2 regions of the Streptomyces sp. NPDC001709 genome follow, and region 2 is predicted to be linked to the other one. Evidence: riboswitches for the same ligand, from Rfam matches in the RefSeq annotation. Region 2 holds a riboswitch; the other holds the start of a gene.
The links. A riboswitch is a leader RNA that binds a small molecule or an ion and turns the genes downstream of it on or off. The one in region 2 is predicted to bind cyclic di-AMP.
Positions count from the first base shown of each region.

Region 1: another riboswitch for cyclic di-AMP. It lies ahead of ACWC0C_RS02505 (transglycosylase family protein); the one in region 2 lies ahead of ACWC0C_RS03580 (M23 family metallopeptidase).

Region 1 covers NZ_JBSFGB010000001.1:499,718-513,861, reverse strand. Annotated here, with positions in the region: gene ACWC0C_RS02530 (hypothetical protein) at 473-766, shown strand; gene ACWC0C_RS02525 (Ppx/GppA phosphatase family protein) at 836-1,825, opposite strand; gene ACWC0C_RS02520 (DUF501 domain-containing protein) at 1,822-2,364, opposite strand; gene ACWC0C_RS02515 (FtsB family cell division protein) at 2,394-2,870, opposite strand; gene eno (phosphopyruvate hydratase) at 2,975-4,261, opposite strand; gene ACWC0C_RS02505 (transglycosylase family protein) at 4,623-5,309, opposite strand; cyclic di-AMP (ydaO/yuaA leader) riboswitch at 5,314-5,487, opposite strand; gene ACWC0C_RS02500 (transglycosylase family protein) at 5,672-6,781, opposite strand; gene ACWC0C_RS02495 (cytochrome P450 family protein) at 6,950-8,452, opposite strand; gene ACWC0C_RS02490 (nucleoside triphosphate pyrophosphohydrolase) at 8,449-9,510, opposite strand; gene ACWC0C_RS02485 (SurA N-terminal domain-containing protein) at 9,601-10,254, opposite strand; gene ACWC0C_RS02480 (protein kinase domain-containing protein) at 10,421-11,914, opposite strand; gene ACWC0C_RS02475 (hypothetical protein) at 11,953-12,579, opposite strand; gene ACWC0C_RS02470 (N-6 DNA methylase) at 12,691-14,144, opposite strand, start outside.
Region 2 covers NZ_JBSFGB010000002.1:146,771-160,914, reverse strand. Annotated here, with positions in the region: gene ACWC0C_RS03595 (bifunctional acetate--CoA ligase family protein/GNAT family N-acetyltransferase) at 1-1,502, opposite strand, end outside; gene ACWC0C_RS03590 (HPr family phosphocarrier protein) at 1,679-1,960, shown strand; gene ACWC0C_RS03585 (GntR family transcriptional regulator) at 2,111-2,797, opposite strand; gene ACWC0C_RS03580 (M23 family metallopeptidase) at 2,997-3,752, opposite strand; cyclic di-AMP (ydaO/yuaA leader) riboswitch at 3,765-3,925, opposite strand; gene ACWC0C_RS03575 (M16 family metallopeptidase) at 4,176-5,564, opposite strand; gene ACWC0C_RS03570 (M16 family metallopeptidase) at 5,561-6,955, opposite strand; gene ACWC0C_RS03565 (DNA gyrase/topoisomerase IV subunit A) at 7,211-9,670, shown strand; gene ACWC0C_RS03560 (CobW family GTP-binding protein) at 9,667-10,734, opposite strand; gene ACWC0C_RS03555 (citrate synthase) at 10,832-11,998, opposite strand; gene ACWC0C_RS03550 (citrate synthase) at 12,112-13,368, shown strand; gene ACWC0C_RS03545 (sucrase ferredoxin) at 13,502-14,144, shown strand, end outside.

The DNA of each region.
Region 1 (14,144 bases), on a different contig from region 2:
CTCCGCGGCCCACGTGATGCAGGTCATGACCACCAAAGGGAACCGCAGCACCCTTTGAGCCGTTGTCAAGGCCGCGTGAGCTGCCTCTCTCGGCAGCGGGCGAGGATGTGAGCCGCCCGAAACACCCCTGTCGGCACGCGATCCGAAGGCGTCCCACAACCCCTATCTGAACACGTTCAAGGGCCTCTTCATCCCCTGAAAGGGCCAACAGGCCCTCTTCCGTACGTCGACCGTCCCGAATTCCTTGTGAAGAACTTCACGAAGTTTTCCGACGCCACGCCACGGAGGGGACCCATGGCGCTTCGGAAATCGCTCAAACGTTATCCGACCTGCTCAGCAGTTGGCTACCCATGAGTAACAAAAGAGGGTCGGGCAACAGGTTCACCCGCCCGGGCCGTTGGACGGCGTGTCGTTCACCCGGTCAGCCATATACCGCGTGATATTTGGGCATATGCGCACATAGCGTGACGGCATGACCACTACACAGAAGGCCTCCAAGAAGGCCATCTCGCGAATAACCGCGGTCGGCGCGGTCCTGGGCCTCGTTCTTGCCGCGGGGACGGCGACGGCCGCATCCGCCGTGGCCGCGACGCCCGGCTCTCACCTCACCGCCCAGGCGGCCGCCCGCGCGGGCGGCGGCCACGACAAGGGCGGCGGCCACGACGAGGGCCGGGGCCATGACGAGGGTCGCGGCCATCACGAAGGCGGCGGCGGCCATGACGAGGACGAGGAGTGTGACGGCCTCATCGTCATCCTCTGCATCTGAGGGCCGACTGGCCCCGGGCTGAGGCGACGGCCCCGGTTCCCGCGTCCGAGGAACCGGGGCCGTTCCACGTCACCGCAGGTCAGCCGGCTTCCTACCGGACTCCGTCCGTTCCGTCTGCTCGGCCACCTTGAAGGCGATGCCGTCGAGGATGTCGTGCTCGCTCACCACGACCTCCTCGGCGCCGATCCGCTCCATGATCGCGAGCAGCACGAGGGCGCCCGCGCCGATGACGTCGACCCGGCCGGGGTGCATGGACGGGACGGCGGCACGCTCGGCGTGCGTGGAGCGCAGCAGCCACTCGGTGATCTCGCGGACCCGGTCGTGGGAGATCCGGGAGTGGTGGATGCGCGCGGAGTCGTACTCCGGCAGCTCCTGCGCGATGGCCGAGACGGTGGTGACGGACCCGGCGAGGCCCACCAGGGTGTGCGCCTCGCGCAGCGGGACCGTCTGCTCGGCGAGGTCCAGGGCCGCCTCGATGTCGGCCCGTATGGCGGCGATCTCCTCCTCGGTGGGCGGGTCGGAGACCTTGCCCTCGTGCACCAGATGCCGCTCGGTCATCCGTACACAGCCGACGTCCACGGACCGCGCGGCCCGCACGTGCTCGTCGCCGACGACGAACTCGGTGGAGCCGCCGCCGATGTCCACCACCAGGTACGGCTTGGTGAGGTCCGCCCGCCCGCGCAGCTCCCTGGTCGCGCCGGTGAAGGAGAACTCGGCCTCCTGGTCGCCGGTGACGACCTCCGGCTCGACCCCGAGGATGTCCAGCACGCCGCGCACGAACTCGTCCCGGTTCTCGGCGTCGCGGGAGGCCGAGGTGGCCACGAAGCGGAGCTCCTCGGCGCCGTGCTCCTTGATGATCTCCGCGTACTCACGGCAGGCGGCGAAGGTCCGCTCCAGCGCCTCCGGCGCGAGCCGGCCGGTCCGGTCGACGCCCTGGCCGAGCCGGACGATCGTCATCCGCCGGTCCAGATCGACGAGTTCGCCCGTCTCCGGGTCGATGTCCGCGACGAGCAGGCGGATGGAGTTCGTACCGCAGTCGATGGCGGCGACGCGGGTCACTTCCCGTCCCCCTCGGTCTCGGTGTCGTCGAAGGTCACGCAGGCTCCCTTGCGCCACCACTCGGGCAGCATGGCGAGCGCCTCGTCCCCGAGCGGGTTCACACCCGGGCCGGCGGCCAGCGAGTGGGCGACCAGCACATGCAGGCACTTCACCCGGTCCGGCATGCCCCCCGCGCTCGGGAAGCCCTTCAGCTCCTCGATCTCGTCCCGGCGCCGGATGTAGTCCTCGTGCGCGGAGCGGTACGCGGCGGCCAGCTCGGGGTCCGTCGCCAGCCGCTCGGTCATCTCCTTCATCACGCCGTTCGCCTCCAGCGTGCCGATCGCGGAGGACGCCTTCGGGCAGGTGAGGTAGTACAGCGTCGGGAAGGGCGTACCGTCGGGCAGCCGCGGCGCGGTCTCCACGACGTCCGGCTGACCGCACGGGCAGCGGTGCGCGATGGCCCTGAGGCCCCGCGGCGGGCGGCCCAGCTGCTGCTTGAAGGCCTCGACGTCCGCGTCGGTGGGCTCGGTGCGCGGAGTGGGCGGCGGGGGCGTTTCCATGACTGCTTCTCGAAAGGCTTTCTGTCGGTTCACTGGTCGGAGGCGTCGGACTTGTCGACCCCGTCCCAGACGTTCGCGTACCAGGGCCGGTGGGCGGCCCCGAGATAGGCACGGGACTGCTTGGCTGCGCCGGGATCGACGACCACGTACCCGGTCTCCCCGGGCATCACGTAGTGCAGCCGGCGCCGGATCTGCTGCTCGGCGTAGGAGTCGTCCTGCCAGCGCGCCTTGAGGTCGCGCAGTTGCTCGACCCGCTTGGCGGCCTGCTCCCGCTGCCGCTGCAGGTCGGAGATCTGCGCGCGCTGGGAGACGTACTGCCGCATCGGATAGGCGAGCGCGACGATCATCGAGCACAGCACCAGCGCGAGCAGCGCCGCGCGGCCGGTGAGCCGGGAGCGGCGGGCCTGCCGTTTGGTCTGGGAGCGGTAGACCCGGGCCGCCGTCTGCTCGCCGAGCAGTCTGAGCCTGGTCGCGGTGGAGAAACGGTCCCGGTCCTTGACGGCCATCGGCTCTCCGCCTCCCCTTTCACACGTGCGTACGTCCCCGGACACGGTACGGGACCGGCTCCGGGGACGTACGTACGACTGGCTAAGGCTTAACCCGGAGTGGGTCAGCCCTTGAAGCGGGGGAACGCGCTGCGGCCCGCGTACACCGCGGCGTCGTCGAGGATCTCCTCGATGCGCAGCAGCTGGTTGTACTTGGCGACGCGCTCGGAGCGGGCCGGGGCGCCGGTCTTGATCTGGCCGCAGTTGGTGGCGACGGCCAGGTCGGCGATGGTGACGTCCTCGGTCTCGCCGGAGCGGTGCGACATCATGCACTTGTAGCCGCTGCGCTGGGCCAGCTCGACGGCGTCCAGGGTCTCGGTGAGCGAACCGATCTGGTTCACCTTCACGAGCAGCGCGTTGGCGGCGCCGTCCTCGATGCCGCGGGCGAGGCGCTCGGGGTTGGTGACGAACAGGTCGTCGCCGACCAGCTGGACCTTGTCGCCGAGCTTGTCGGTGATGACCTTCCAGCCGGCCCAGTCGTCCTCGAACAGCGGGTCCTCGATGGAGACGAGCGGGTAGGCCGCGACGAGCTCCTCGTAGTACTCCGTCATCTCGGCGGCGGAGCGCTCCTTGCCCTCGAAGAGGTACTTGCCGTCCTTGTAGAACTCGGAGGCGGCGACGTCGAGCGCGAGGGCGATCTGCTGGCCGGGGGCGTAGCCGGCCTCCTTGATGGCCTCGATGATGAGGTCGAGGGCCTCGCGGTTGGAGCCGAGGTTCGGGGCGAAGCCGCCCTCGTCACCGAGGCCGGTGGACAGGCCCTTGGCCTTCAGCACCTTCTTGAGGGTGTGGTAGACCTCGGTGCCCCAGCGCAGGGCCTCGGAGAAGGACTCCGCGCCGATCGGGGCGATCATGAACTCCTGGATGTCCACGTTGGAGTCCGCGTGCGAGCCGCCGTTGAGGATGTTCATCATCGGCACCGGCAGCAGGTGCGCGTTCGGGCCGCCCAGGTAGCGGAAGAGCGGGAGGTCGCTGGCCTCGGAGGCGGCGTGGGCGACGGCGAGGGAGACGCCGAGGATGGCGTTGGCGCCGAGGGAGCCCTTGTTGTCGGTGGCGTCCAGGTCGAACATGGCCTGGTCGATCAGGCGCTGCTCGGTGGCGTCGTAGCCGACCAGCTCCGGGCCGATCTGCTCGATGACCGCGAGGACGGCCTTCTCGACGCCCTTGCCCTGGTAACGGTTGGGGTCACCGTCGCGCAGCTCGATGGCCTCGAAGGCGCCGGTCGAGGCGCCGGACGGGACGGCGGCACGACCCGTGCTGCCGTCGTCGAGGCCGACCTCGACCTCGACCGTGGGGTTGCCTCGGGAGTCCAGGATTTCCCGGGCTACGACGACGTCGATGGACGGCACGAGCATCTCCTTCTTGGGATGTGACGCTGGAAGTGCGGGGCGTGTGCCTTACGGCTGTGCCTTGCGACTAGAGCCTAACCGTCCCGGGGGCGTCGGCCACCGACCGACCGCCCCGTGGACGGGGAGGACACGCAGACGGTACCCATTGTTCACCCACGGAACAAAGGGGCCTCCGGGTGAGGCCGAGGTGAAGAGTGGGGAAAGCGCACGGAAAAGGGGCGCAGAAGAGGGGTACGGCAGAGGGGCACGGACAAGAGGCGCGGACAAGGGGTGCAGTAAAAAACCCCGCCCCGGCGCGTACGGGGGAACACGCGCCGGGGCGGGGAGCCCGTGGGGACGGGGGGCGGACCCGAAGGGCAGCTGTCGCTTACTTCAGGTGCAGCTGCTGGCCCGGGTAGATGAGGTTCGCGTCCTCGACGATGTCCTTGTTCAGCTTGAACAGCTGCTGCCAGCCGCCGGCGACGTGGTGCTTCTCGGCGATGGAGCTGAGGGTGTCACCCGTGACGACCTTGTACTCGCCGTCACCCTTCTTGACCTTCTTGCCGGTCGGGGTCGTGACGGTCTTGCTCGCCTTCGGGGCCGTGCGCTCGGCGGAGCGGGTGGCGGCCTGCTGGTCGGTGGAGCGGGTGGTGGTGCTGGGGCTCTTCGAGGAGCTGGTGCTCGGGGCCGCGCCGTTGTAGGCGGCGGAGGACAGGCCCGTGCCGCAGACCGGCCAGGCGCCCTTGCCCTGCGAGGCGAGGACCTTCTCGGCGACGGCTATCTGCTGGGCCTTGGTGGCCTGGTTGGCCTGCGCGGCGTACGCGGTGCCGCCGTACGCGGCCCAGGTCGAGGCGGAGAACTGCAGACCGCCGTAGAAGCCGTTGCCGGTGTTGATGGACCAGTTGCCGCCCGACTCGCACTGGGCGACCGTGTCCCACTCGGAGGCGGTGGCGGCGGAGGCGTTGCCGGCCGCCATCAGCGGGGCGGCGACGGCGGCGCCGGTCACACCGGCGAGAGCGATGGCGCGGGTGGCCTTGGACGGACGACGGTGCTTGCCCTTGCCGGAAAACAGCATGGATCGATCCCCTCACCGACGCCTGCGAGGTGAGCTGTCGGGTTCGGGCCGGTTGAGTTGCCCGGCCGCACGCTCGCTCTCGCGAGGCGCGGCTTCACCCCTAGCCGGTTCCAGCGTCAACCGCTGGGCCCGGCGCTTACCTTGGGTCCCCCGCTCCTGCCTACGGCGCTTGACGCGACGACTGTTCCCGGGCAACCCGCTGGCAGGATTCGGCGTTGCGAGTGCCGGGGCTCGTGGTGACGAGCGGTCCTGACCGTAGACATGCGATCGACGGAATTTCAAAGACGATCAGGGCTTCTGAGACTCATCCCACACTTTCGCCAAACCGGACAATCAGCCGCGAAAGGGGGCGTCAACTGCCGCTATCGGGCGTCCTTTTCGCCCCCGACTTTCAGGGTCTGACCGGCGGTGATGTGGTTCGGGTCGGCGCCGATGACCTTCTTGTTGCCGTCATAGAGGGCGTGCCACCCGCCGTCGACGCCAAGGGAGTCGGCGATGGAGGCCAGGGAGTCGCCCTCGCGGACGGTGTAGGTGCCCGGATCGCGGTCGGCGTGACGGCCGGAAGGTACGGCGTTCTGACCGTTTGGCACGCTTTCATCCGCGCTCTCACCACGGTGACGTCCGCCACTGCTGAGCGCGCCGGTGTCGACCAGGCTCCAAGAACCGGCGCTCTGCCGGGAATTGTCCGAATCATCGATGCCGGGAGTCGCCGTGGGGGAACCGTCGCTCCCCTGCGAGCCTCCACTGCCGGTCGAGTCGGACTTGTCAGTCTTGTCGGACTTGGGGGTGCTGGTATCGGTGGGGCCGCCCGACTTGTCCGGAGTCTTGGAGGCGTCCTCGCTCGGGCTCGGGGTCGGCGTGGCGCTCGAGTCCGAGGCGGAGCCGGAGGGATCCGGGACGGAGGAGTCCGAGCCGGAGCCGGAGTTGGAACCGGAGCTGGAGCCGGCGTCGGAGCCGGTATCGGTGCCGGACGAGGACGAATCCGGCAGACCGGATGAATCGGAGCTGCCGGACGTGCCGGAGGTGTCACTCGACCCGCCGGTGTCGCCGGAGCCACCCGGTCCGCCGACGCCGGTGTCGACGTCGACCGAACCCGAGTGGGAGGTCAGCCCGGCGGTCAGCGCGCACATGGCCCACGGCTTGGTGCCCTGGTCGGCGAGGATCTTCTCGGCAACCGCTATCTGCTGGGAGCGGCTGGCCTGGTCGGCGCTCTCGGCGTACTGCGTTCCGCCGTACTTGTCCCAGTCGACCTGCGAGATCTGCAGGCCGCCGTAATAACCGTTTCCGGTGTCCGCGCTCCACGAACCGCCGCTCTCGCACTCGGCGACCTTGTCCCACGTGGTCCCGTCGGCCGCGTTGGCGCTCGCGGCGCCGAGCAGCGGAATCGCGATGGCGGAGCCGGTCACTCCGGCCGCGACGAGGAGGGCCGGAGCCTGACGGGGGCGACGGTGACGACCGTTCCCGGAGAGCATGCGGAAGCCTTTCGTGCGACAGCAGGACCGGCGCGGCGAAGTTCTGCCCCTCGCCACACTGATGGGTGAACGTATCGGCAGACGATCACTTGTCACAAGTTAATGCCGCGCAGATCACGTGAAGATCACATAGTTGAACGCGCGTCACTTTTCCCGGGAGGAGTGTGCTCAGGCGGTGGGCGTGAACTCCACCGGCAGGGTGCGCAGGCCCCGCATGATGAGCCCGCCGCGCCAGCGCAACTCGGCCGGATCGACGGCGAGCCGCAGGTCGGGCAGGCGGGTGAGCAGGGTGGCGAGCGCGGTCTGGCCCTCCAGCCGGGCGAGCGGGGCGCCGAGGCAGTAGTGGATGCCGTGGCCGTAACCGAGGTGCTGGTTGTCGCGGCGGGCGAGGTCCAGCACGTCCGGGCCGGCGAACCGCTCCGGGTCCCGGTCGGCCGCCGCGAGCACCACGAGCACCGGGTCCCCGGGCGCGATGTCCTGCCCGCCGATGGTCAGCGGCTCGGTGGCGAACCGCCAGGTGGCCAGCTCCACCGGGCCGTCGTAGCGCAGGAGTTCCTCGACTCCGGTCTCCAGCAGGTCCCTTTCCCGCCGCGCCAGGGAGTCCTGGAGCCGCCGGCGCTGCCCTGGGTGGGTGAGCAGGGCGTAGGTGCCGTTGCCGATGAGGTTGACGGTCGTCTCGAAGCCGGCGAACAGCAGGATGAACGCCATCGCGGCGGCCTCGTTCTCGGTGAGGTGCTCTCCGTGGTCCGAGGCGCGGATGAGGCCGGAGATGAGGTCCTCGCCGGGCGCGGGCTGCTCGGGCAGCGCCTCGCGCTTCTTGTGGATCAGCTCGGCGAGGTAGCCGCGCATCTTCTTGACCGACCGTGCGACCCCGCCGCGCGGCCCGCCGCCGTGCCGGATCATCATGCCCGCCCAGTCCCGGAAGTCGTCCTGGTCCTCGCGCGGGACGCCGAGCATGTCGCAGATGGCGTAGATGGGCAGCGGGAAGGCGAACTCATGGATGAGGTCGGCCGAACCCCTCGCCGCGAACCCGTCGATGAGCCGGTCGGTCAGCTCCTGCACGCGGGGCGCGAACTCGGCGACCCGGCGCGGTGTGAACGCCTTGCTGACCAGCCGGCGCAGCCGGGTGTGGTCCGGCGGGTCGATGTTCAGCAGATGCGTCATCAACTCGGCCTTGCGCTCGCCGGGGATGCCGGTCTTGCCCTTGGCGTGCGCGGGCTCGTCGTGATGCGCCGGGTTCTTGCTCAGCCGCTGGTCGGCGAGGGCCTGCTTGGCATCGGCGTACCGGGTGACCAGCCAGGCCTCCACCCCACTGGGCAGCCGCGTCCGGTGCACCGGGGCGTACTCGCGCAGCCAGGCGTAGGCGGGATAGGGGTCGGTGGCGAACTCCCAGGTGAAGAGCGCGGGGCCGGAACGCTCGCCACCGGCGGCATGGACGGAGGAGCCTTCGGCGGAGCCGGCGACGGAACCCCGGGCGGGGTTGCGGGCAGAGCCCCCGGCGGAGTTGTGGGCAGAGCCCCGGGCAGAGGCTGCAGCCGAACCCCCGGCGGGGTCGGCGGCCGGACCCCCGGTCGAAGGTGGGGTCGGGATCTCGGTAGGGGCGGTGGATGTGCCCTCGGCGGAAGGGGTTGCGGCGGTGGGGCCCGTCGAGGGGTGGTGCTGGTCGGTCACCCCTCGACCGTATCCGGATCCGGGTGGGCCTCCGCGTCCCGGTGGTCGCCGGGGGCCGCGCCTGTCGCCTGGGGTGCGACCCCCTCCGCCTCCCGTATGGCGTCCCGGTACGCCCGCGCCGCCGCGCGCAGGGCCGCCTCCGGGTCCACGCCCTCCGCCTCGGCGCGGGCCGCCAGGGTCAGCAGCTGGTAGCCGATCCCCTCGCCCTGCGGGAGCGGCACGTCGAGGCCCGCCGTGCGGGCTCGGGAGACGAGCTTGGCGGCGAGGGCCAGGCCGGGCTGGCCGAGCGGGACGCCCTCCGTGACCGAGCTGCGCCGCTTCTCCTCGGCCTTGGTGCGCAGCCAGTGCTCCTTGACGTCCTCCGGCGTCTCGGCCTTCTCGTCGCCGAACACGTGCGGGTGCCGGTGGACGAGCTTGGCGACGATGCCGCCGGCCACGTCGTCGATGGAGAACGGCGCGTCCGGGTGCTCCTCGGCGATCCGGGAGTGGAAGACGACCTGGAGCAGGACGTCGCCCAGCTCTTCGCGCAGCTCCGCGCGGTCGCCGGCCTCGATCGCCTCGACCAGCTCGTACGCCTCCTCGATGCCGTACTTGGCGAGGCCCTGGTGGGTCTGCCGGGACGACCAGGGGCATTCGGCGCGGATGCGGTCCATGACCTGCACGAGGTCGAGCAGGCGGGCGCCGGGCAGGTCGTAGGAGGCGGGCAGCAGCTCCAGCTCGGGCATGGCGACCCGGCCGGAGCCGGCCAGCCGGGCCAGGCCGTCGGTGAGCGCGGGCTCCCCCTCGCCGGTGGCCACGACCACCACGGTCCGCCCGCCGGCACAGGCGTCGACGAGCTCCTGCGCGGTGGGGGACGCCTCCTCCACCCCTATCCCCGCCTCCCGCAGATACGGCAGCTGCGGATGCGTCCCGTCCGCGCACAGCACGGCATCGGCCGCGCGCAGGGCCTGCCAGGCGGGCCAGGAGAGCAGGCCGGGGGCGACGCGGTGGCTGGTGGTGAGCAGGACGATGCGACCGTGGTCGGCAGCGGGGGCGAGGCCGGGGCTGGATGCGTTCACGATCCGAACGTAACCCACCGCGGCCGGGAGCGGATTCGGTTATCCACAGGACGGGGACGATCGTGTGATCGTATGACCAAAGGCCGCCCGCTACGCCGTCACCGGCTGCCCGCCCGCCGCCGCCGTGACCTCCCGCACCCAGGGCGTCTTGGCGTCCACGCGGCTGCTCTTCTGCACGTCCCAGGTGCCGTAGCGCGGGTTGAGGTCGATGTGGAGTTCCCCGGAGGCCTTGGACAGCGCCTTCCAGAAGGCGGGCTGGCTGGTGTCGGTGCCGAGCCGCTCGGCCAGCTTCTGCGCCTCCAGCTGGAGCCGGAGGTTGTCGTCGAGGCGGGCGGGGGCGATGCCGTATTTCTGCAGCCAGGCGGTCTGCAGCCCCTTGGCACCGCCGGCCTGCTGCTCCAGGCCGGTGCGCATCTGCTGGACCTCCTTGCGGGTGACCGTGACGCCCTCGTCCTGCGCGGCGCGGTGCAGCACCCGGTCGAGAACCATGTTGTGCAGGGTGTCCCGGGTGAGGCTGCTGGTGGAGGCGAGGACCTGCTGGTACTGGGTCTCGTCCGGCACCGCGGCCCGCTGGGCCCTGCGGATCTCGTCGACCCGGTTCTCCAGCTGGGCGACGGTGATGCGCTGCCCTCCGACGACGGCGGCGGCGCCCGGGTGCGCGTCGTTTCCGCAGGCGGTCAGCAGGGGTGCCGCGGCGGCGATCGCGGCGGTGAGGACGAGCGCGGTGCGACGGCGGCGGTGCAAGGAAACCTCCCGAGGAGATTGTGCGACGGTGCACAAAGTCTTGCGGTGATCGATGGTAGGCAGTGGGCGGGCCGCGGCCAACCCATTCGACCAACGATTCGCATGCGCTTCGGGCACCGCCGCACCCACCGCACCCACCGCTTCGGCTCAGCCGGTGCCGTATGCGCTAACCGCGCACCTGCCCGAGCCACTGCAGGGTGCGCCGGATCTCCAAGGCCATCGGATAGCCGGGGCCGTGCAGCCGCTCCACGTCCATCAGCAGCCGGGCGAGGGTGTCGTGGGCGGACGGCCGGTCGCCGAGGGCGAGCAGCAGGTGGCCGATGCGCCGGCGGACCTCGTGGGCCAGCTGCGGATCGCCGGAGACGTACTGGTTCTCGTAGTACGGCAGCAGCGCGCGGTACTCGGCGAGCGCCGCCGCCGGCTGGCCGAGCTGCTCCAGGCACTGCGCGGCCTCGTAGCGGTAGCGCAGGGACTGCGGGTCGGCCTGGCCTGCCTCGGCGGCGCGTTCGTCGGCGAGTCGGCGCAGTTCGGGCAGAGCGCGCCGGTACTGGCCGTCGTCCATGAGCGTGGCCGCGTACTGCTTGCGCAGGGTGCGTACGACCGCGGAGTGCTCGCCGTGCTGCTCGGCGGCAGCGGGCAGGATCGCGCCCAGGATGTCCACGGCCTGGGTGATGCGCCCCTCCCCCAGCAGGCGCTTGACCTCGTCCACGGCCGCGGCGACATCGGGCTTCTCGGCCACCGGCGGCGCCGGCGCGACGGGGGCGGGCTGGGGCGCGGGGGTCCGCGCGCGATCCGGCCAGGGGGCGTGCGGGCGCAGGAAGGGGCGCGTGGGGTCCAAAGGAGCCCCGGTGGGCGTGCCGCGCGCGGGCAGGAGCTGCGCCAGGTCCTCGTAGACCTCCTGCGCGGACGCCGGGCGGTGCTGCGGGTCCTTGGCGAGCAGGCGCAGGACGAGCGTCTCCAGCGCCTCGGGGACCTCGGGGCGGATACGGCGCACGGGCAGCGGGGGCTCGTACAGGTGCCGGTGCAGCACGCCGAGCGCCGTCGAACCCGCGAACGGCACGTCACCGCTGAGCAGTTCGTGCATCAGCACACCGAGCGCGTACAGGTCGGTGTACGGGCCGACCGAGCCGCCCATCGCCTGCTCCGGCGCCATGTAGGCGGGCGAGCCGATCGGGGAGCCGGTGTGGGTGAGGCGGGTGGTGTCGGTGTCCATGACCGAGGCCACGCCGAGGTCGAGCACGGTGACGGTGCCGTCCTGCTTCACCATCACATTGCGCGGCTTGAGGTCGCGGTGCACGATCGGCACGGCGTGCACGGCGCTCAGCACGGCGCACAGTTGCGCGGCCACCGCGACCGCCCACTGCCACGGGTACGGATCGTGCTCGGCGAGGTGGTCGGACAGGTCGGCGCCGTCGACGTACTGCATGACGAGGAACAGCTCCTCGCCCTCGCTGCCCGCGTCGTGCACCGTCACCAGGCCCGGGTGGTCCACCTGTGCGGTCACCCGGCACTCGCGCATGAACCGGCGGCGCAGCTCGTCCGCCTCCTGGCCCGCCACCTTGTCGGGGCGCAGCAGTTTCACCGCCACGCGCCGGTCGAGCCGCTGGTCGTAGGCCGTCCACACCTGGCCCATGCCGCCCTGTCCGATGAGCGTGGACAGTTCGTACCGGCCGGCGACGACGCGTCCTGTCGCCACGCTCACCTTCCGCCCTCGTGGCTGTCGGGCCGGCCGTCGTGCTGGCGCAGGTAGTCGCTCAGCTCGTCCAGTTCGGCGCGGACCTGCTCGATGTGGGTGGGCGCCGGGCGCTGGGGCGGTGCGGGCACGTGCGGCTGGGGCGCGGGGACGTGGGGCATCGGGGCCGGGACGTACGGGGGTTGCGGCGTGCTCGGCCTGCTCGGCGCGGTCGTCGCGGTGAACGGCGAGACGGGCTGGGGGTATGCGTAGCCCGGCCCCAACCGCACCTGCCCGGCGTAGGCCTGGCGGAGCCGATGGAAGTGGCGTATGTCCGCGTAGAGGTAGTAGGCGACGCAGGCGACGGCGTTCAGCAGCAGCATGCTCATGCCCAGATTGCCGTTCGCCGAGCTGAAGTCGTCGGTGTGGTCGGTGCTGAAGAGTGCGAAGCAGATACCGAGGACGGTCACGGATCCGCCGAAGAACCACCACTCGGCGGGCCTGCGGGTCACGATCGCCGCACGCAGCGGCGCCACCCACGCCAGGAATCCGATGCTGAGGAACGCCAACGCCACGAAGATCACGCGCAACAGGACCAGCACCCCGGTCGAGGGTGGCTGCGGCGGAGGCGGCGCGTAGCCGTGGCCTTGCATGGCTGCTCCTGGAGGCCTGATGCGTACGGACGTGTGTGCTGAGTCCGAGCGTATAGGCCGCCAGGGACAGCCGGTCCCGGGTGTACCGAACCGTTGCCGCGCTCCGGGCCCTCAGTCCGGTGCCACCGTCCCGTCCGTCAGCCCGTCGTACATCCCGCGCACGAGTTGCTCACCGAGCCGGCCCGCAAGCCGCAGCGCCCGCTCGAACTCGTCGAGTGCGCGGAAGCGCGCACCGTAGCGCCGCTGTTCGTCCAGCGGGAGCCGGGGCAGCTGCAGGCGGCGCACGTCCAGGCGGGTCGCGGTGGAGGCGTAACTGCTGGCCTGCCGGTTGTTCGCGGTGCCGCGCAGAAAGCCGGCGAGGAACCACGGGTCGAGCGCGGTGCGATCGGGGCGCAGCAGCACGAGGTTGCGCCCCAGGGCGGCGCCCCCCGTCACATCGTCGATCACGCGCGCCATCGAGCCACCGCCCAGTACCGGTACGACGACGTCGCCCGGCTCGGTCAGCACGGCCTCCTCCTCGCTCTCGGGCAGCGTCCCGGAGGGCGCCGTGCCGGCGAGGACGTCGTGGTCGGTGAGTACCGGCACACGCGCGTGGCCGCCGTTTCCACCGGTGCGCATCAACAGCGCACCCCCGCGCGCGAGTTCACCGATGGTGGTGAGCGGCCAGCGCGCGCCGGGCGCGTGCGCGGCGGGCGGCGGAGTGAGGTCGGCGGTCAGGCGCAGGGTCGCGCCGAGGCCCTCGCGCACCGCCGTGAGCTGCTCCGCGCCGTCGGCCACGGCCGCCGGGGGCAGATGACGGGCGGGGGCGAGGTCCACGTCGTCGTCGAGGAGTTCGATGACCGGCACGGCACGGGCGAGCCCCGGTCGCTCCGCCGGCCGCCCCGTGCCCTCGAAGGCACTCCAGGCGTCCAGGACGGCCTCCCGCACCGCCGCCCAGTCCGGTCCGCCGCGCCCCTCCGCGGCGAACCTCCCCGTGTCCACGAGCAGCACCTCGGGCGCGGCGGGCGTCCGGTCGGGCCGGCGCAGCACCCACACGTGCAGCGGGATGTTGTACGGCGGCGCCGCCCCGACCGGCAGCGCCACCACGGCCCGGAGCGCGCCACGACGCAGCAGGTCGGCACGGATCCGGCGCCCGGAACGGCGGGAGGCGGCGGCCGGCGGCATCAGCAGGACGGCGAATCCGCCGTCGGCCAGCCGGGCGAGCGCGTGCTGCACCCAGGCCAGTTCGGACTCGGTGCGGGCCGGGAAGCCGTACTCCCAGCGGGGGTCGTAGGCGAGTTCGTCGTGGCCCCAGTTGCGCTCGTTGAACGGCGGGTGGCACAGCACCGCGTCGGCCCGCAGCTCCGGGTGGGCGTCGGCGCGCAGGGTGTCGCCGGCGGCGCCGCGCACGCCGGCCCGGGAGTGCAGCGCGAGCCGCAGCGCGGTGAGCGCGGCCAGGTCGGGTGCGCTGTCCTGGGCGTACAGCTCCTGGTCGGGGCGGGTGTCCACGGCCCGCAGCAGGGCGCCGGTGCCGCAGGCGGGGTCCAGGACGGTACGGGCGGGTCCGGCGAGGTCGGCCATGAGCC
Region 2 (14,144 bases):
AGCCCCGCGTCGACCAGCTCGGTGATCGTGTCGACCCGGAGCACCCCGGCCTGGCGCAGCAGCGCGGAGACGGTGGCGTGCGGCAGCCGGGTGGCCCGTACCGCGTGTCCCTGCGGCGCGGAACCGACCCCCTCCACCACGACCAGCGGCTTCGCGGCCGCCGTCCGCCGCGCGAGGCGGGTGAACTTGCGCGGGTTGCCTATGGACTCCAGGTACATGAGGACGACGTCGGTCTCGGGGTCGTCGTACCAGTACTGGAGGACGTCGTTGCCGGAGACGTCCGCGCGGTTGCCGGCGGACACGAAGGTGGACACGCCCGTGACCCCGGTGACCCCTCCCCCGCGCCGGTGCAGCCGGGACAGCAGGGCGATGCCGATGGCGCCGGACTGGGCGAACATCCCGATGCGGCCGGGGCGGGGCATCTCCGGGGCCAGGGAGGCGTTCAGCCGGACGTCCGCCGCGGTGTTGATGATCCCGAAGGCGTTCGGGCCGATGATCCGCATGCCGTACGCGCGCGCGTGCTGGACCAGCGCCCGCTGCCGCTCGCGCCCCTCGGGTCCGCTCTCGGCGTATCCGGCGGACAGCACGACGAGCCCCTGCACACCGTGCGCCCCGCACTCGGCGACCACACCGGGCACGTACTCGGCCGGTACGGCGACGACGGCGAGGTCCACCGGAGCGTCGATGTCCCGCACGGACCGGTACGCCGGCACCCCGTCGACCTCCTTGAGGTCCTCCGGGAAGGCCTTGTTCACGGCGTGCAGCCGGCCGCCGTAGCCGGCGTCCCGGATGTTGCCGAGGACGCTGCGGCCGACGCCTCCGGGGGCCCGGCCGACGCCGACGACCGCCACGGAGCCGGGCATCAGCAGCCGCCGTACCGAGCGGGCCTCGGCGCGCTGTTCCCGCGCGCGCTGCACGGCGACGGAGCGGTCGGTGGGTTCGAGATCGAACTCCAGGCGGACGACGCCGTCCTCGAAGCTGCGCTCCTGGGTGTAACCGGCGTCCGTGAACACCTTGATCATCTTGCTGTTGGCGGGCAGCACCTCGGCGGCGAAGCGGCGGATGCCGCGCTCGCGGGCGACGGCCGCGATGTGCTCCAGCAGGGCGGAGGCGACCCCGCGGCCCTGATGGGCGTCCTGCACCAGGAAGGCGACCTCTGCCTCGTCGGCGGGCGCGGAGGCGGGCAGGCCGTCGGCACCGATGCGGTCATAGCGTACGGTTGCGATGAACTCGCCGCCGATCGTGGCCGCGAGTCCCACCCGGTCCACGAAGTCGTGGTGCGTGAAGCGGTGGACGTCCTTGGCGGAGAGCCGTGGGTACGGCGCGAAGAAGCGGTAGTACTTCGACTCGTCCGAGACCTGCTCGTAGAAGCTGACGAGGCGGTCGGCGTCATCAATGGTGATGGGCCGGATGCGCGCGGTACCCCCGTCGCGCAGCACTACGTCCGCCTCCCAGTGAGCGGGGTACTCGTGCCGGTCCTGCCGGTCCGCCGAGGTCTGCATGGGCCCCAGAGTACGGCTCGCGTCGGACAACGGCGCGGGGCAGTCTGTGGAGGACGAAGTCGGATCGAGGCCGCGATCCGACGCCACTCCGGACCAGGACTAAGGTCCGATCCGGGCATGCCTCACGATATGGGAAACTGGTCTAGACAACCCTGAAGACTGAAGGGCAGCAACACATGGCTGAGCGCCGCGTCAACGTCGGCTGGGCCGAGGGCCTCCACGCCCGCCCCGCCTCCATCTTCGTCCGAGCCGCCACGGCCACAGGCGTCCCGGTGACGATCGCCAAGGCTGACGGCACCCCCGTCAACGCGGCCTCCATGCTGGCCGTCCTGGGCTTGGGCGCCCAGGGTGGCGAGGAAATCGTTCTGGCCTGCGACGCCGAGGGCGCGGACGCCGCCCTGGACCGTCTGGCCAAGCTGGTCTCCGAGGGCCTCGAGGAACTGCCCGAGACGGTCTGACCGCCGGCGCGCTGATACACCGGAGCCGCGTCGCCCTTTTCGGGCGGCGCGGCTCCGCTCTTTCCCGGCCCATTTGCGCACACACGGGAATTAGGGCAGCGGAAATACACCGCAGCCGAATACCTCTCTTCTTTGTATACGGCGCCGTTGTTAATGCCGGAGGCCCGACATGTTTACGGCGTGTTGCGAAGTTCTCACACGCTCGGTGGCCCCGGAAAAACGCAGCCGGTGGGCGGCCGTCGCACGCTCGGTGTGCAGCGCCGTGACCGCCCGCGCGCGCTCGCCGTCGCCACGCGCCACCGCGTCCACGATGGCGCCGTGCTCCGCCCAGTACTCCACCGGGCTCGGCAGCGTCTCCACCGCGTACATCCAGGCGATCTTGTGCCGCAGCTGGGTGAGCATCGCGGTCAGCGAGGGGCTGCCGGAGGCCTGGGCGAGCGTCTCGTGGAACCAGCTGCCCAGCGAGCGCAGATCCTCGCTGTTACCCCGCTTGGCCCGCTCCTGGCCCAGCCTCACCAGACCGCGCAGCACCTTCAGGTGCGCCTCCGTGCGCCGCTGGGCGGCCCGGGCGGCCCCGAGCGGCTCCAGGAGCATGCGCATCTCCAGCAGGTCGGCGGCCTCCTGCTCGCTCGGTTCGGCCACGCACGCGCCCGCGTGCCGGCGGGTCACCACGAAGCCCTCGGCCTCCAGGGTGCGCAGGGCCTCGCGGACGGGGACACGCGAGACGCCGTAGCGGCGGGCCAGGACTTCCTCGGTGAGGCGGCCGCCGCGCTCGTAGACACCGGCGACGATGTCGTCCCGGATCGCCGTACACACCGAATGCGCCGGAATACGCATGACCGACCTCCGCCTTAATCCCCGTGAAACGTCGACGATGGACGCGTGTTCCGTGACTCTATTCCAATGAGCCGGAATTTCCGACGGCGGGTCGGAATCCATGGATATTTTTTGGTCAGCGGGTCCGGTGGACGGCGCGGAAAACGACGAAAGCCCCGGCTCGGTGAGCCGGGGCCATGGATGCCGAACGGGCGTCCGGTCAGACGTTCACACCGTGCTTGCGGAGATAGGCGACGGGGTCGACGTCCGAGCCGTAGTCGGGGGTCGTACGGGCCTCGAAGTGCAGGTGCGGGCCGGTGACGTTGCCGGTCGCGCCGGACAGGCCGATCTGCTGGCCCGGGATGACCTGCTGGCCGACCGAGACGCCGATGGACGACAGGTGGCCGTACTGGGTGTACATGCCGTCGGCCATCCGGATCACGATCTGGTTGCCGTACGCGCCGCCCCAGCCGGTGGAGACGACGGTGCCGGAGCCGACCGTGTGGACGGACGTGCCGCTGGCCGCATGGAAGTCGATGCCGGTGTGCGAGCCGGAGGACCACAGGGAACTGCTGGCCTTGTAGCCCGTGGACACGTAGGAGTCGGCTATCGGGGCGACGAACGCGTTCAGGCGCTCACGCTCGGCCGCACGGGCGGCGCGGGCCTTGGCCTCGCGCTCCTGCTTGGCCTTCTCCACCGCCGCCTTGGCCGCGGCCTCCTCGGCCGCCTTCCGCTCCGCGGCCTGCTTCTGCTCGGCGGCCTGCGCGTCGATCTGCTCGCCGATGTCGTCGCCGACGGTGATCACCGGGGTGAGGCCGGTCTGCTCGACGGAGTTCTGGGCGGCGGACGCGGGGGACGCCGCGAGGGTGCCGATGACACCGGTGGTGGCGAGAGCCGCGACGCCGGCCGCCTGAGCGGTGGTGCGCTTGACCCGGCCGGGCTTGCGGTGCTTCCCGGTGGCGCACATGAACGCCATGAAGTGGCTGGTCCTTTCCTTCCCTCTCGCCTACCGGGTTAGCTGACGGGTTCGGAGCAGGAAGGTCTCCTACGGACCCCCTCGCTCGCGCGCGGGCGTCCGATTCACCCCAGGGACGGTGGGTCCCCGGCTCCCCTGGCTCGCGCCGTACGGGGACTCGGCGATGGCTGTCCGGTGCCGCGGGTGCGGCGCACTGCCTACTGACGAACAGCCCGGACGACGCTACGGAAGCCGGCTTTCGAATCCCAAACGGATCCGGGCTTTTGTAGTGCATCCCACAGGGCAGACAGGCAACCTCCCCCTCAAATCGGGCATCTGAGGAAGGGAGTGGAACAGCGTGGGGCCCTGACGGCCTGTAGGTCGTCAGGGCCCCACGCGCGTGTGCGGCCGCCCGGGCGCACCCGGCCGCTACGACGGCTCCCGCTACTCGGCCGCCACGACGGTGACTTCGCCGATGCCGAGCGCCTCGACCGGCGCCTTGATCTGGGAGGCGTCACCGACCAGGACGGTCACCAGGCGGTCCACCGGGAAGGCGTTCACGACGGCCGCCGTGGCCTCCACCGTGCCCGTCGCGGCCAGCTGCTGATAGAGCGTCGCCTGGAAGTCGTCGGGCAGGTGCTGTTCGACCTGGTCGGCCAGCGTGCTCGCGACGGCCGCCGCGGTCTCGTACTTCAGCGGCGCCACCCCGACGAGGTTCTGCACGGCCACGTCCCGCTCGGCGTCGGTCAGACCCTCCGCCGCGAGGGTGCGCAGCACCTTCCACAGGTCGTCCAGCGCGGGGCCGGTGTTGGGGGTGTCCACGGAGCCGCTGATGGCGAGCATCGACGCGCCCGTGCCGTCCGGGGCGGACCTGAGGACCTGGCCGAAGGAGCGCACACCGTAGGTGTAGCCCTTCTCCTCGCGCAGGACGCGGTCCAGGCGCGAGGTGAGGGTGCCGCCGAGGCAGTAGGTGCCGAGCACCTGCGCGGGCCACACGCGGTCGTGCCGGTCGGGGCCGACGCGGCCGATGAGCAGCTGCGTCTGGACGGCGCCGGGCCGGTCCACGATGACCACGCGGCCGCTGTCGTCGGCGGTCACCGGCGGCACGGGCCGCGGCTGGCCCGGGGTGCCGGTCCAGGCGCCCAGGGTGTCGCCGAGCAGCGCGTCCAGGTCGATCCCGGTGAGGTCGCCGACCACGACCGCGGTGCCCGTCGCGGGCCGGACGTGGCGGTCGTAGAAGGCGCGTACGGCGGCGGCGTCGATCTTCTCGACCGTCTCCTCGGTGCCCTGGCGCGGGCGCGACATGCGCGAGGCCGCGGGGAACAGCTCCTTGGAGAGCTCCTTGGCGGCCCGGCGGGAGGGGTTGGCCAACTCGTGCGGGATCTCGTCCAGGCGGTTGCGGACCAGCCGCTCGACCTCGCTCTCGGCGAACGCGGGCGCGCGCAGCGCGTCGGCGAGCAGGCCGAGGCCCTTGGCCAGGCGGGAGGCCGGGACCTCCAGGCTGATCCGGACGCCCGGGTGGTCGGCGTGCGCGTCCAGCGTGGCGCCCGCGCGCTCCAGCTCGGCGGCGAACTCCTCGGCGGAGTGCTTGTCGGTGCCCTCGGAGAAGGCCCGCGCCATGATCGTGGCGACGCCGTCCAGGCCGGCCGGCTCGGCGTCCAGGGGGGCGTCCAGCAGCACCTCGACGGCGACGACCTGCTGGCCGGGGCGGTGGCAGCGCAGCACGGTCAGGCCGTTGTCGAGTGTGCCCCGCTCGGGGGCCGGGAACGCCCACGGCTTGGCCTCGCCGGGCTGCGGCTGGGGGTGGAAGTCCATGGTGGCGAGCTCGGTCACTTGGCCGTCTCCTCGTTCTCGTTGCCGGCCTCTACGGTCGCTTCCTGCTCCGGGTCCTCGGGCACGTCGGCGTCCGGGGCCTTCTCCGGGGACTTCGGTTCGTAGACCAGCACCGCGCGGTTGTCGGGGCGCAGGCGGGCCTGGGCGACCTCCCGGACCTCCTCCGGGGTCACCTCCAGGACGCGCTTCACGGCGGTGAGGGCCAGCTGCGGGTCGCCGAACAGGACGGCGTACCGGCACAGTTCGTCGGCGCGGCCGGCGACCGTGCCCAGCCGGTCCAGCCACTCGCGCTCCAACTGGGCCTGGGCGCGCTCCATTTCCTCGGGCGTGGGGCCCCCCTCGGCGAACCGGGCCAGCTCCTCGTCGATGGCGGTCTCGATGACCGGCACCTCGACGTCACCGGAGGTCTTCACGTCCAGCCAGCCCATCGAGGGCGCGCCGGCCAGGCGCAGCAGTCCGAAGCCGGCCGCGACGGCCGTACGGTCGCGGCGCACCAGCCGGTTGTACAGGCGGGAGGACTCGCCGCCGCCGAGGATGGTCAGGGCCAGGTCGGCGGCGTCGCACGCGCGCGTGCCGTCGTGCGGCAGCCGGTAGGCGGCCATCAGGGCGCGCGCCGGGACCTCCTCGACGACGACCTCGCGCTTCTGCTCGCCGATGACGTCCGGCAGGGTGCCGTCGCGGGGCGCGGGCTTGCCGTCGTGGGACGGGATCGACCCGAAGTACTTCTCGATCCAGGCGAGCGTCTGCCGGGGGTCGATGTCGCCGACCACGGAGAGTACCGCGTTGTTCGGCGCGTAGTAGGTGCGGAAGAACTGGCGGGCGTCCTCCAGGGTGGCCGCGTCCAGGTCCGCCATCGAGCCGATCGGCGTGTGGTGGTAGGGGTGGCCCTGCGGGTACGACAGGCCGGTCAGCTTCTCGAAGGCGGTGCCGTAGGGCACGTTGTCGTAGCGCTGGCGGCGCTCGTTCTTGACGACGTCCCGCTGGTTCTCCATGGACTCGTCGTCCAGGGCGGCCAGCAGCGAGCCCATCCGGTCTGCCTCCAGCCAGAGGGCGAGCTCCAGCTGGTGGGCGGGCATGGTCTCGAAGTAGTTGGTGCGCTCGAAGCTGGTGGTGCCGTTGAGCGAGCCGCCGGCGCCCTGGACGAGCTCGAAGTGACCGTTGCCCTTGACCTGCCCCGAGCCCTGGAACATCAAGTGCTCGAAAAGGTGAGCCAGGCCGGTACGTCCCTTGACTTCGTGGCGGGAGCCGACGTCGTACCAGAGGCAGACCGCCGCCACCGGGGTCAGGTGGTCCTCGGAGAGCACCACGCGCAGACCGTTGGCCAGGCGATGCTCGGTCGCTGTCAGGCCCCCGGAGCCTGCCTCGGCTGTGGTCGTGTGACCCATGGGCATGTACGTCCCTTCGCGAGCGGAGCGGTTGTCGAAACCGCGGTTTCCTGCCGTTCCTGCCACTGTATGCAAACCGTGCGGGGCGTCGGCGAAGTTCCCGCGGGCCGTACGCCCACAGCGGATCCCTTAGCCTGCCCCGGACCGGCCCGTGGCTCCCGGAAGTCCGCCGGGACCGGGTCGCGGTACGGGTTGTCAGTGCCGCGGTCCACAATGGTCGGCGTCAGATCCGTCAATCGCTTCAGCAAGGAGCCGGCAGCGATGGCCCGCCGCAGCACGAAGACCCCGCCGCCAGACGACTCGTACGAGGAGAAGATCCTCGACATCGACGTCGTGGACGAGATGCGTGGCTCCTACCTCGAGTACGCGTACTCGGTCATCTATTCGCGCGCCCTGCCGGACGCCCGCGACGGCCTCAAGCCGGTGCACCGGCGGATCGTGTACCAGATGAACGAGATGGGCCTGCGCCCCGACCGCGGCTACGTGAAGTGCGCGCGTGTCGTCGGCGAGGTCATGGGCAAGCTGCACCCGCACGGCGACGCGTCGATCTACGACGCCCTGGTGCGCATGGCCCAGCCGTTCTCCATGCGTGTGCCGCTCGTCGACGGCCACGGCAACTTCGGCTCGCTGGGCAATGACGACCCGCCGGCCGCCATGCGGTACACCGAGTGCCGGCAGGCCGAGGCGACGAGCCTGATGACCGAGTCGATCGACGAGGACACGGTCGATTTCGCGCCGAACTACGACGGCCAGGAGCGGGAGCCGGTGGCACTGCCGGCCGCCTTCCCGAACCTGCTGGTCAACGGCTCTTCGGGCATCGCGGTCGGCATGGCGACGAACATGCCGCCGCACAACCTGCGCGAGGTCATCGCGGCCGCCCGCCACCTGATCAAGAGCCCGAACGCGGACCTGGACGCGCTGATGAAGCACGTCCCCGGCCCTGACCTGCCGACCGGCGGCCGGATCGTCGGCCTGGACGGCATCCGGGACGCGTACGCGACGGGCCGCGGCACGTTCAAGATCCGTGCCACTGTGTCGGTGGAGACGGTGACGGCCCGCCGACAGGGCCTGGTCATCACCGAACTGCCCTTCACGGTCGGCCCCGAGAAGGTGATCGCGAAGATCAAGGACCTGGTGAACTCGAAGAAGGTCCAGGGCATCGCCGACGTCAAGGACCTCACCGACCGCGAGCACGGACTGCGCCTGGTCATCGAGGTCAAGAACGGCTTCGTGCCGGAGGCGATCCTGGAGCAGCTGTACAAGCTGACCCCGATGGAGGAGTCCTTCGGCATCAACAACGTGGCGCTGGTGGACGGTCAGCCGCTCACGCTGGGCCTGAAGGAGCTGCTGGAGGTCTATCTGGACCACCGCTTCGAGGTGGTCCGCCGCCGCAGCGAGTTCCGCCGCGGCAAGAGGCGCGACCGGCTGCACCTGGTCGAGGGTCTGCTGACCGCGCTGGTCGACATCGACGAGGTCATCCGGCTGATCCGGTCCAGTGAGAACTCCGCGCAGGCCAAGGAGCGCCTGATGGAGCGCTTCTCGCTGAGCGAGGTGCAGACGCAGTACATCCTCGACACGCCGCTGCGCCGCCTCACCAAGTACGACCGCATCGAGCTGGAGGCGGAGAAGGACCGGCTCACCGCGGAGATCGAGGAGCTGACCCGGATCCTGGAGTCCGACGCGGAGCTGCGCAAGCTGGTCTCGGCCGAACTGGCCGCCGTGGCCAAGAAGTTCGGCACCGACCGGCGTACGGTCCTGCTGGAGTCCGCGGGCGCCCCGGTCGCCGCCGTGCCGCTGCAGGTGGCCGACGACCCGTGCCGGGTGCTGCTGTCCTCGACGGGTCTGCTGGCCCGTACGGCGACCGCCGAGCCATTCCCGGAGCAGGCCGGCGCCAAGCGGGTCAAGCACGACGTGATCGTCTCGGCGGTCCCGGCGACCGCGCGCGGCGAGGTCGGTGCGGTGACGTCGGCGGGCCGCCTGCTGCGGATCAACGTGGTCGACCTGCCCCAGCTGCCGGAGACGGCGGCGGCGCCGAACCTCTCCGGAGGCGCGCCGCTGGCGGAGTTCGTCTCCTTGGAGGACGACGAGACGGTGGTCTGCCTGACCACGCTGGACGAGTCCTCCCCGGGCCTCGCGCTCGGCACCGAGCAGGGTGTCGTCAAGCGCGTGGTGCCCGACTACCCGTCCAACAAGGACGAGCTGGAGGTCATCACGCTCAAGGAGGGCGACCGGATCGTCGGCGCGGTGGAGCTGCGCACCGGCGAGGAGGACCTGGTCTTCATCACCGACGACGCGCAGCTGCTGCGCTTCCAGGCGTCCATCGTGCGCCCGCAGGGCCGCCCGGCGGGCGGTATGGCGGGTATCAAGCTCGCCGAGGGCGCGAGGGTCATCTCGTTCACGGCGGTCGACCCGGCGGCCGAAGCGGTGGTGTTCACGGTGGCCGGCTCGCGCGGCACGCTGGACGACTCGGTGCAGACGACGGCCAAGCTGACCCCGTTCGACCAGTACCCGCGCAAGGGGCGGGCCACGGGTGGCGTGCGCTGCCAGCGGTTCCTGAAGGGCGAGGACTGCCTGGCGCTGGCCTGGGCGGGCCCGACTCCGGCGCGTGCGGCGCAGAAGAACGGCACCCCGGCGGACCTGCCGGAGCTGGACCCGCGCCGGGACGGTTCGGGTACGTCGCTGCCGAAGACGGTGTCGGTGGTCGCGGGGCCGGTGTTCTAGCTGTCGTAGGCCTCGGCTTCGGGATCTTCCTCGGAGCCCTGGACATAGCGCAGGACGCCCCACATGCCGTGTTCGTCGGCGTGTGGGGCGTCGCCGTTCTCGCACCCCTTGAGCTCCTGGCCGAGGGCCTCGGTGTCGATGCCGGAGCCGATCAGCACGAGCTGGGTGAGAGGGGCGTCGGCGGCGGCCCGGGGCTCCGGGTAGAAGCGCAGGAACCGGCCGACGGCGTGCACGGCGTACCGGTTGAGGGTGTCGTACGGCCCGAAGTCGACGTACCCCTTGATCCGGTACAGCCCGTCGGGACGGCTGTCCAGGAACCGCATGAGGCGGCGGGGTTCCAGGGGCGTCTCGGAGGTGAAGGACACGCTGTCGTAACCCGTGTGCAGGTGTCCTGCGTGCTCGTCGCCGCCTGTGTGCTCGTGCAGGTCGTCGAAGGACAGCTGCCCGATGCGCTCCTGGCTCGGCCGGCAGTCGAAGAGGAACTCCGGGTCGATCCGGCCGTAGGTGGCGGGGACGACGGCGGCGCGGTCCGCGAGGGAGCGCACCACGGCGAGCACCCGCTCGCCGTGCGCGGCCCGGTCGAGCTTGTTGACCACGACCAGGTCGGCGAGGGCCAGGTGCCGGTCGATCTCGGGGTGCCGGGCACGGGTGTCGTCGAACTCGGCGGCGTCCACGACCTCGACCAGGCCGCCGTAGACGACCCTCGGGTGCTCGCTGGCCAGCACCATCCGCACGAGTTCCTGCGGCTCGGCGAGCCCGCTGGCCTCGATGACGATCACGTCGATGCCGGTGTCCGGGGCGGCGAGCCGGTCCAGATAGAGGTCGAGTTCGCTCGCGTCGACCGCGCAGCACAGGCAGCCGTTGCCGAGCGAGACGGTCGAGTCCCCGAGGGCGCCCGCGACGGCCATCGCGTCGATCTCGATGGCGCCGAAGTCGTTGACGATCGCCCCGATACGGCTGCCTCCGCTGCGGTGCAGGAGGTGGTTGAGGAGTGTGGTCTTCCCGGAGCCCAGGAATCCGGCGAGCACGACGACCGGGATCTGCGGACCGTTGCTGTTCCCCAACGGGTGACCTCTCTCATGTGGACCGGGTTGACCGGGTTGACCAGGTGGACCGAATGCCGGACCAGCATAAGAGGGCGTTACCGTCGGCTTCCGGCAGTCAGAGCGCGGCCGGTACCGCGACCGGCGGCCGCGGTCCCACATACCGTGCCACCGGCCGGATGATCTTCGAGTCGGCCGCCTGTTCCAGGATGTTGGCGCTCCAGCCCACGACCCGTGCCGCCGCGAAGGTGGGGGTGAACATCTCACGGGGCAGCCCGCAGAGTTCCATGACCACGCCGGCGTAGAACTCGACGTTGGTGTGCAGTTCGCGGCCCGGTTTGAGTTCGGCGAGGATCGCCTCGACCCGGCGCTCGACCTCCACCGCGAAGTCCACGCGCGGGCCGCCGAAGCCGAGGGCGATCTCCCGCAGCATCCGCGAACGGGGGTCCTCCGTGCGGTAGATGGCGTGTCCGAAGCCCATGATCCGGTCGCCGGCGAGCACCCGCTCCCGGATCCAGGGATCGATCCGGTCCGGCGTGCCGATGGCGTCCAGGGTGTCCAGGGCCCGGCTGGGCGCACCTCCGTGCAGCGGCCCCGACAGGGCGCCCACGGCGCCGGTCAGACAGGCCGCCACGTCGGCGCCGGTGGAGGCGATGACCCGGGCAGTGAACGTTGACGCATTGAAGCCGTGATCAATGGTTGAGATCAGGTATTGCTCGACCGCACGGGCCCGCCGCGGCTCGGGTTCCTCACCCGTGAGCATGTACAGGTAGTTGGCCGCGTACGGGAGGTCCTCGCGCGGCTCGACCGGGTCCAGGCCCTGCCCGAGCCGGTAGAGGGCGGTGAGCAGCGTGGGCACGGCAGCGCAGACGGCCACGGTGTCGGCGCGGCGCCGGTCCCCTTCGATGTCGTAGACCGGTCGCAGCCCCCGCGCCGACCCCAGCAGGGACAGGGCCGTGCGCAGCCCGGACAGCGGGCCGGAGACGCGGCTCGCCGCGGCGATCGCGGGCAGCGCCGTGCGGACCTCCTCGGGCAGCCGCCGCAACGCCGCGGTCTCGGCGGTGAAGGCGGCGCGCCGCGACGCGTCCGGGAGCGTGCCGTGGACCAGGAGATGCCAGACGTCCTCGAAACCGCGGGTCTGCGCGAGTTCGACGGCCGAGTACTGGCGGTAGTGGTAGAAGCCCTCACGCCCCCGGACGTCACCGATCTCGGTCTCGGTGACGACGACGCCGGCGAGTCCGCGCGGTGCGTCGATGAGCGGGGTCGCGGTCCTGTTGATGGCCATGGTTCTCCTCCCTGGACTTGATCCGACTGTCCATGCTTGACTAATTTCTTGTCAATATTGATCCAATCAATGTATACCAATCAAGATGTGCGGAGGCGGCTACGGTGACCCCCATGCGCGATCACGAACCCGCTCCCGGCCGTCCCGGACGAAGGCTGACCACCAAGGAGACCGCCGAACTGCTCGGCGTGAAGCCGGAGACCGTGTACGCGTACGTGAGCCGCGGCCTGCTCAGCAGCAGACGCGAGCCCGGCGGCCGTGCCAGCACCTTCGACGCGAAGGACGTCGAGGCGCTCGCCCGGCGCAACCGGCGCGAGGCGGCCGGGACCCCGGGCACCGGCGGGGACCTGTCCGTCCGGACCCGCATCACGCTGATCGAGCGGGACCGGTACTTCTTCCGGGGCGTGGACGCCGTCGAACTGGCCACCCGGCACTCCTACGAGGAGGTCGCGGAGTGGCTGTGGACGGGCCGCCTGACCCCGGGCATCACCTTCCGCGCGCCCGGCACCACCGTGGAGGTCGCCCGCCGCGCGGTGAACGCCCTGTCCGAGCACGCCTCCCCCACCGACCGGCTGCGCGTGGCGGCGATCGCAGCGGCGGCCGAGGACCCGCTGCGCTTCGACCTCTCCGAGGACGCCGTGCTGAACACCGCGCGGATCCTCATCCCCACGCTGGTCGCCGCGCTGCCGCCGGTCCGGCACGCCCACAAGGGCGACGGCCCGCTCGCCCAGCGGCTCTGGGGCCGGCTGACCGGCCGCCCCGCCGACGAGGCGTCCCTGCGCGTCCTGGACACCGCCCTCGCCCTGCTCGCCGACCACGACCTGGCCGCCTCCACACTCGCCGTCCGCGTCGCCGCCTCGGCCCGCGCGCACGCCTACGCGGCCGTCTCGGCCGGGCTCGGCGTCCTGGAGGGCCCGCTGCACGGCGCCGCGAGCGGCCTGGCCCACCGCATGCTGCTCGACGTGCTCGACCAGGGCACGGCGGTCCCGGTGATCGCCGACGAACTGCGCGCGGGCCGCCGCATCCCCGGGCTCGGCCACCGCCTGTACGCCGACGAGGATCCCCGAGCGAGCGTGCTGTTCGCCCTCCTGGAGCAGGTCCCGCGCGCGGAGTCCGCCCTGCTCGCCGCCCGGGACATCGTGGCCACGACCGCCCGGCACACCCCGCTGCACGCCAACGTCGACCTGGCCCTGGCGGTGTTCACCGCGTCCAGCGGCATGCCCGCCACGGCCGGCGAGACGATCTTCGCCGTGGCGCGGACGGCGGGCTGGATCGCACACGCCCTGGAGGAGTACGGCGAACGCCCGTTGCGCATGCGCCCCGTCGGCCACTACGTCGGACCGCGACCTCCACAGCCGCTCCCGGAGTAGAGCACCGATCCGCTCCCGGAGTAGAGCACCGATCCGTGGCCGGGTGCCGATCCGTGGCTCCCGAACCCGCCCGGAGCAGGGCACAACCGCCGCCGGAAGTCGCCCCAGGGAGAGTCAGGTTAGGCTCACCTCTGTGAGTAGGTGCGCGACCGTCTCCCGGAGCCTCGACGAGCCCGTTTCCGGTACGGCGGCCACGGCGACGACGTGGCTGCTGCTGGAACAGCCCGGCCCATGGGGTGCCAAGGCACTCACTTCGAGCCACCTGGACCCCGCGCTGGGCCGGGCGCTGGAGGCGGCCGCCGAGGGAACCGGCGTACGCATCGCGCTCATCCGGCGACCCGGGCGCCACGCCGACCCCGGCGGGCCCGCCATCCGGCAGCTGTACGCCGCCCACACCGTGCCGGGCCGCGTGTGGCTGCACAGTGCCACGACCCGCGATCCCGGGCGGCTGCTCGGCCTCGACTTCGCCGCCCTCGGAGCGGGGGACCATCGCTCCTTCGGCGCCGCGCTCGGCGGGCGACCGTACCGCGGCGACCCGCTCGCGCTCGTGTGCACCAACGGCAAGCGCGACCGCTGCTGCGCCCTCCTGGGCCGCCCCCTCGCCACCGAACTGTCCGCCTCCGGCGTGCGCGGCGTCTGGGAGGTCACCCATCTGGGTGGACATCGCTTCTCGCCGACGGTGCTCGTCCTGCCGTACGGCTACGCCTACGGCCGCGCCGAGGCGCACACCATCAAGGAGGCGCTGCACGGCGCGCAGGAGGGGCGCGTGGTGGTCG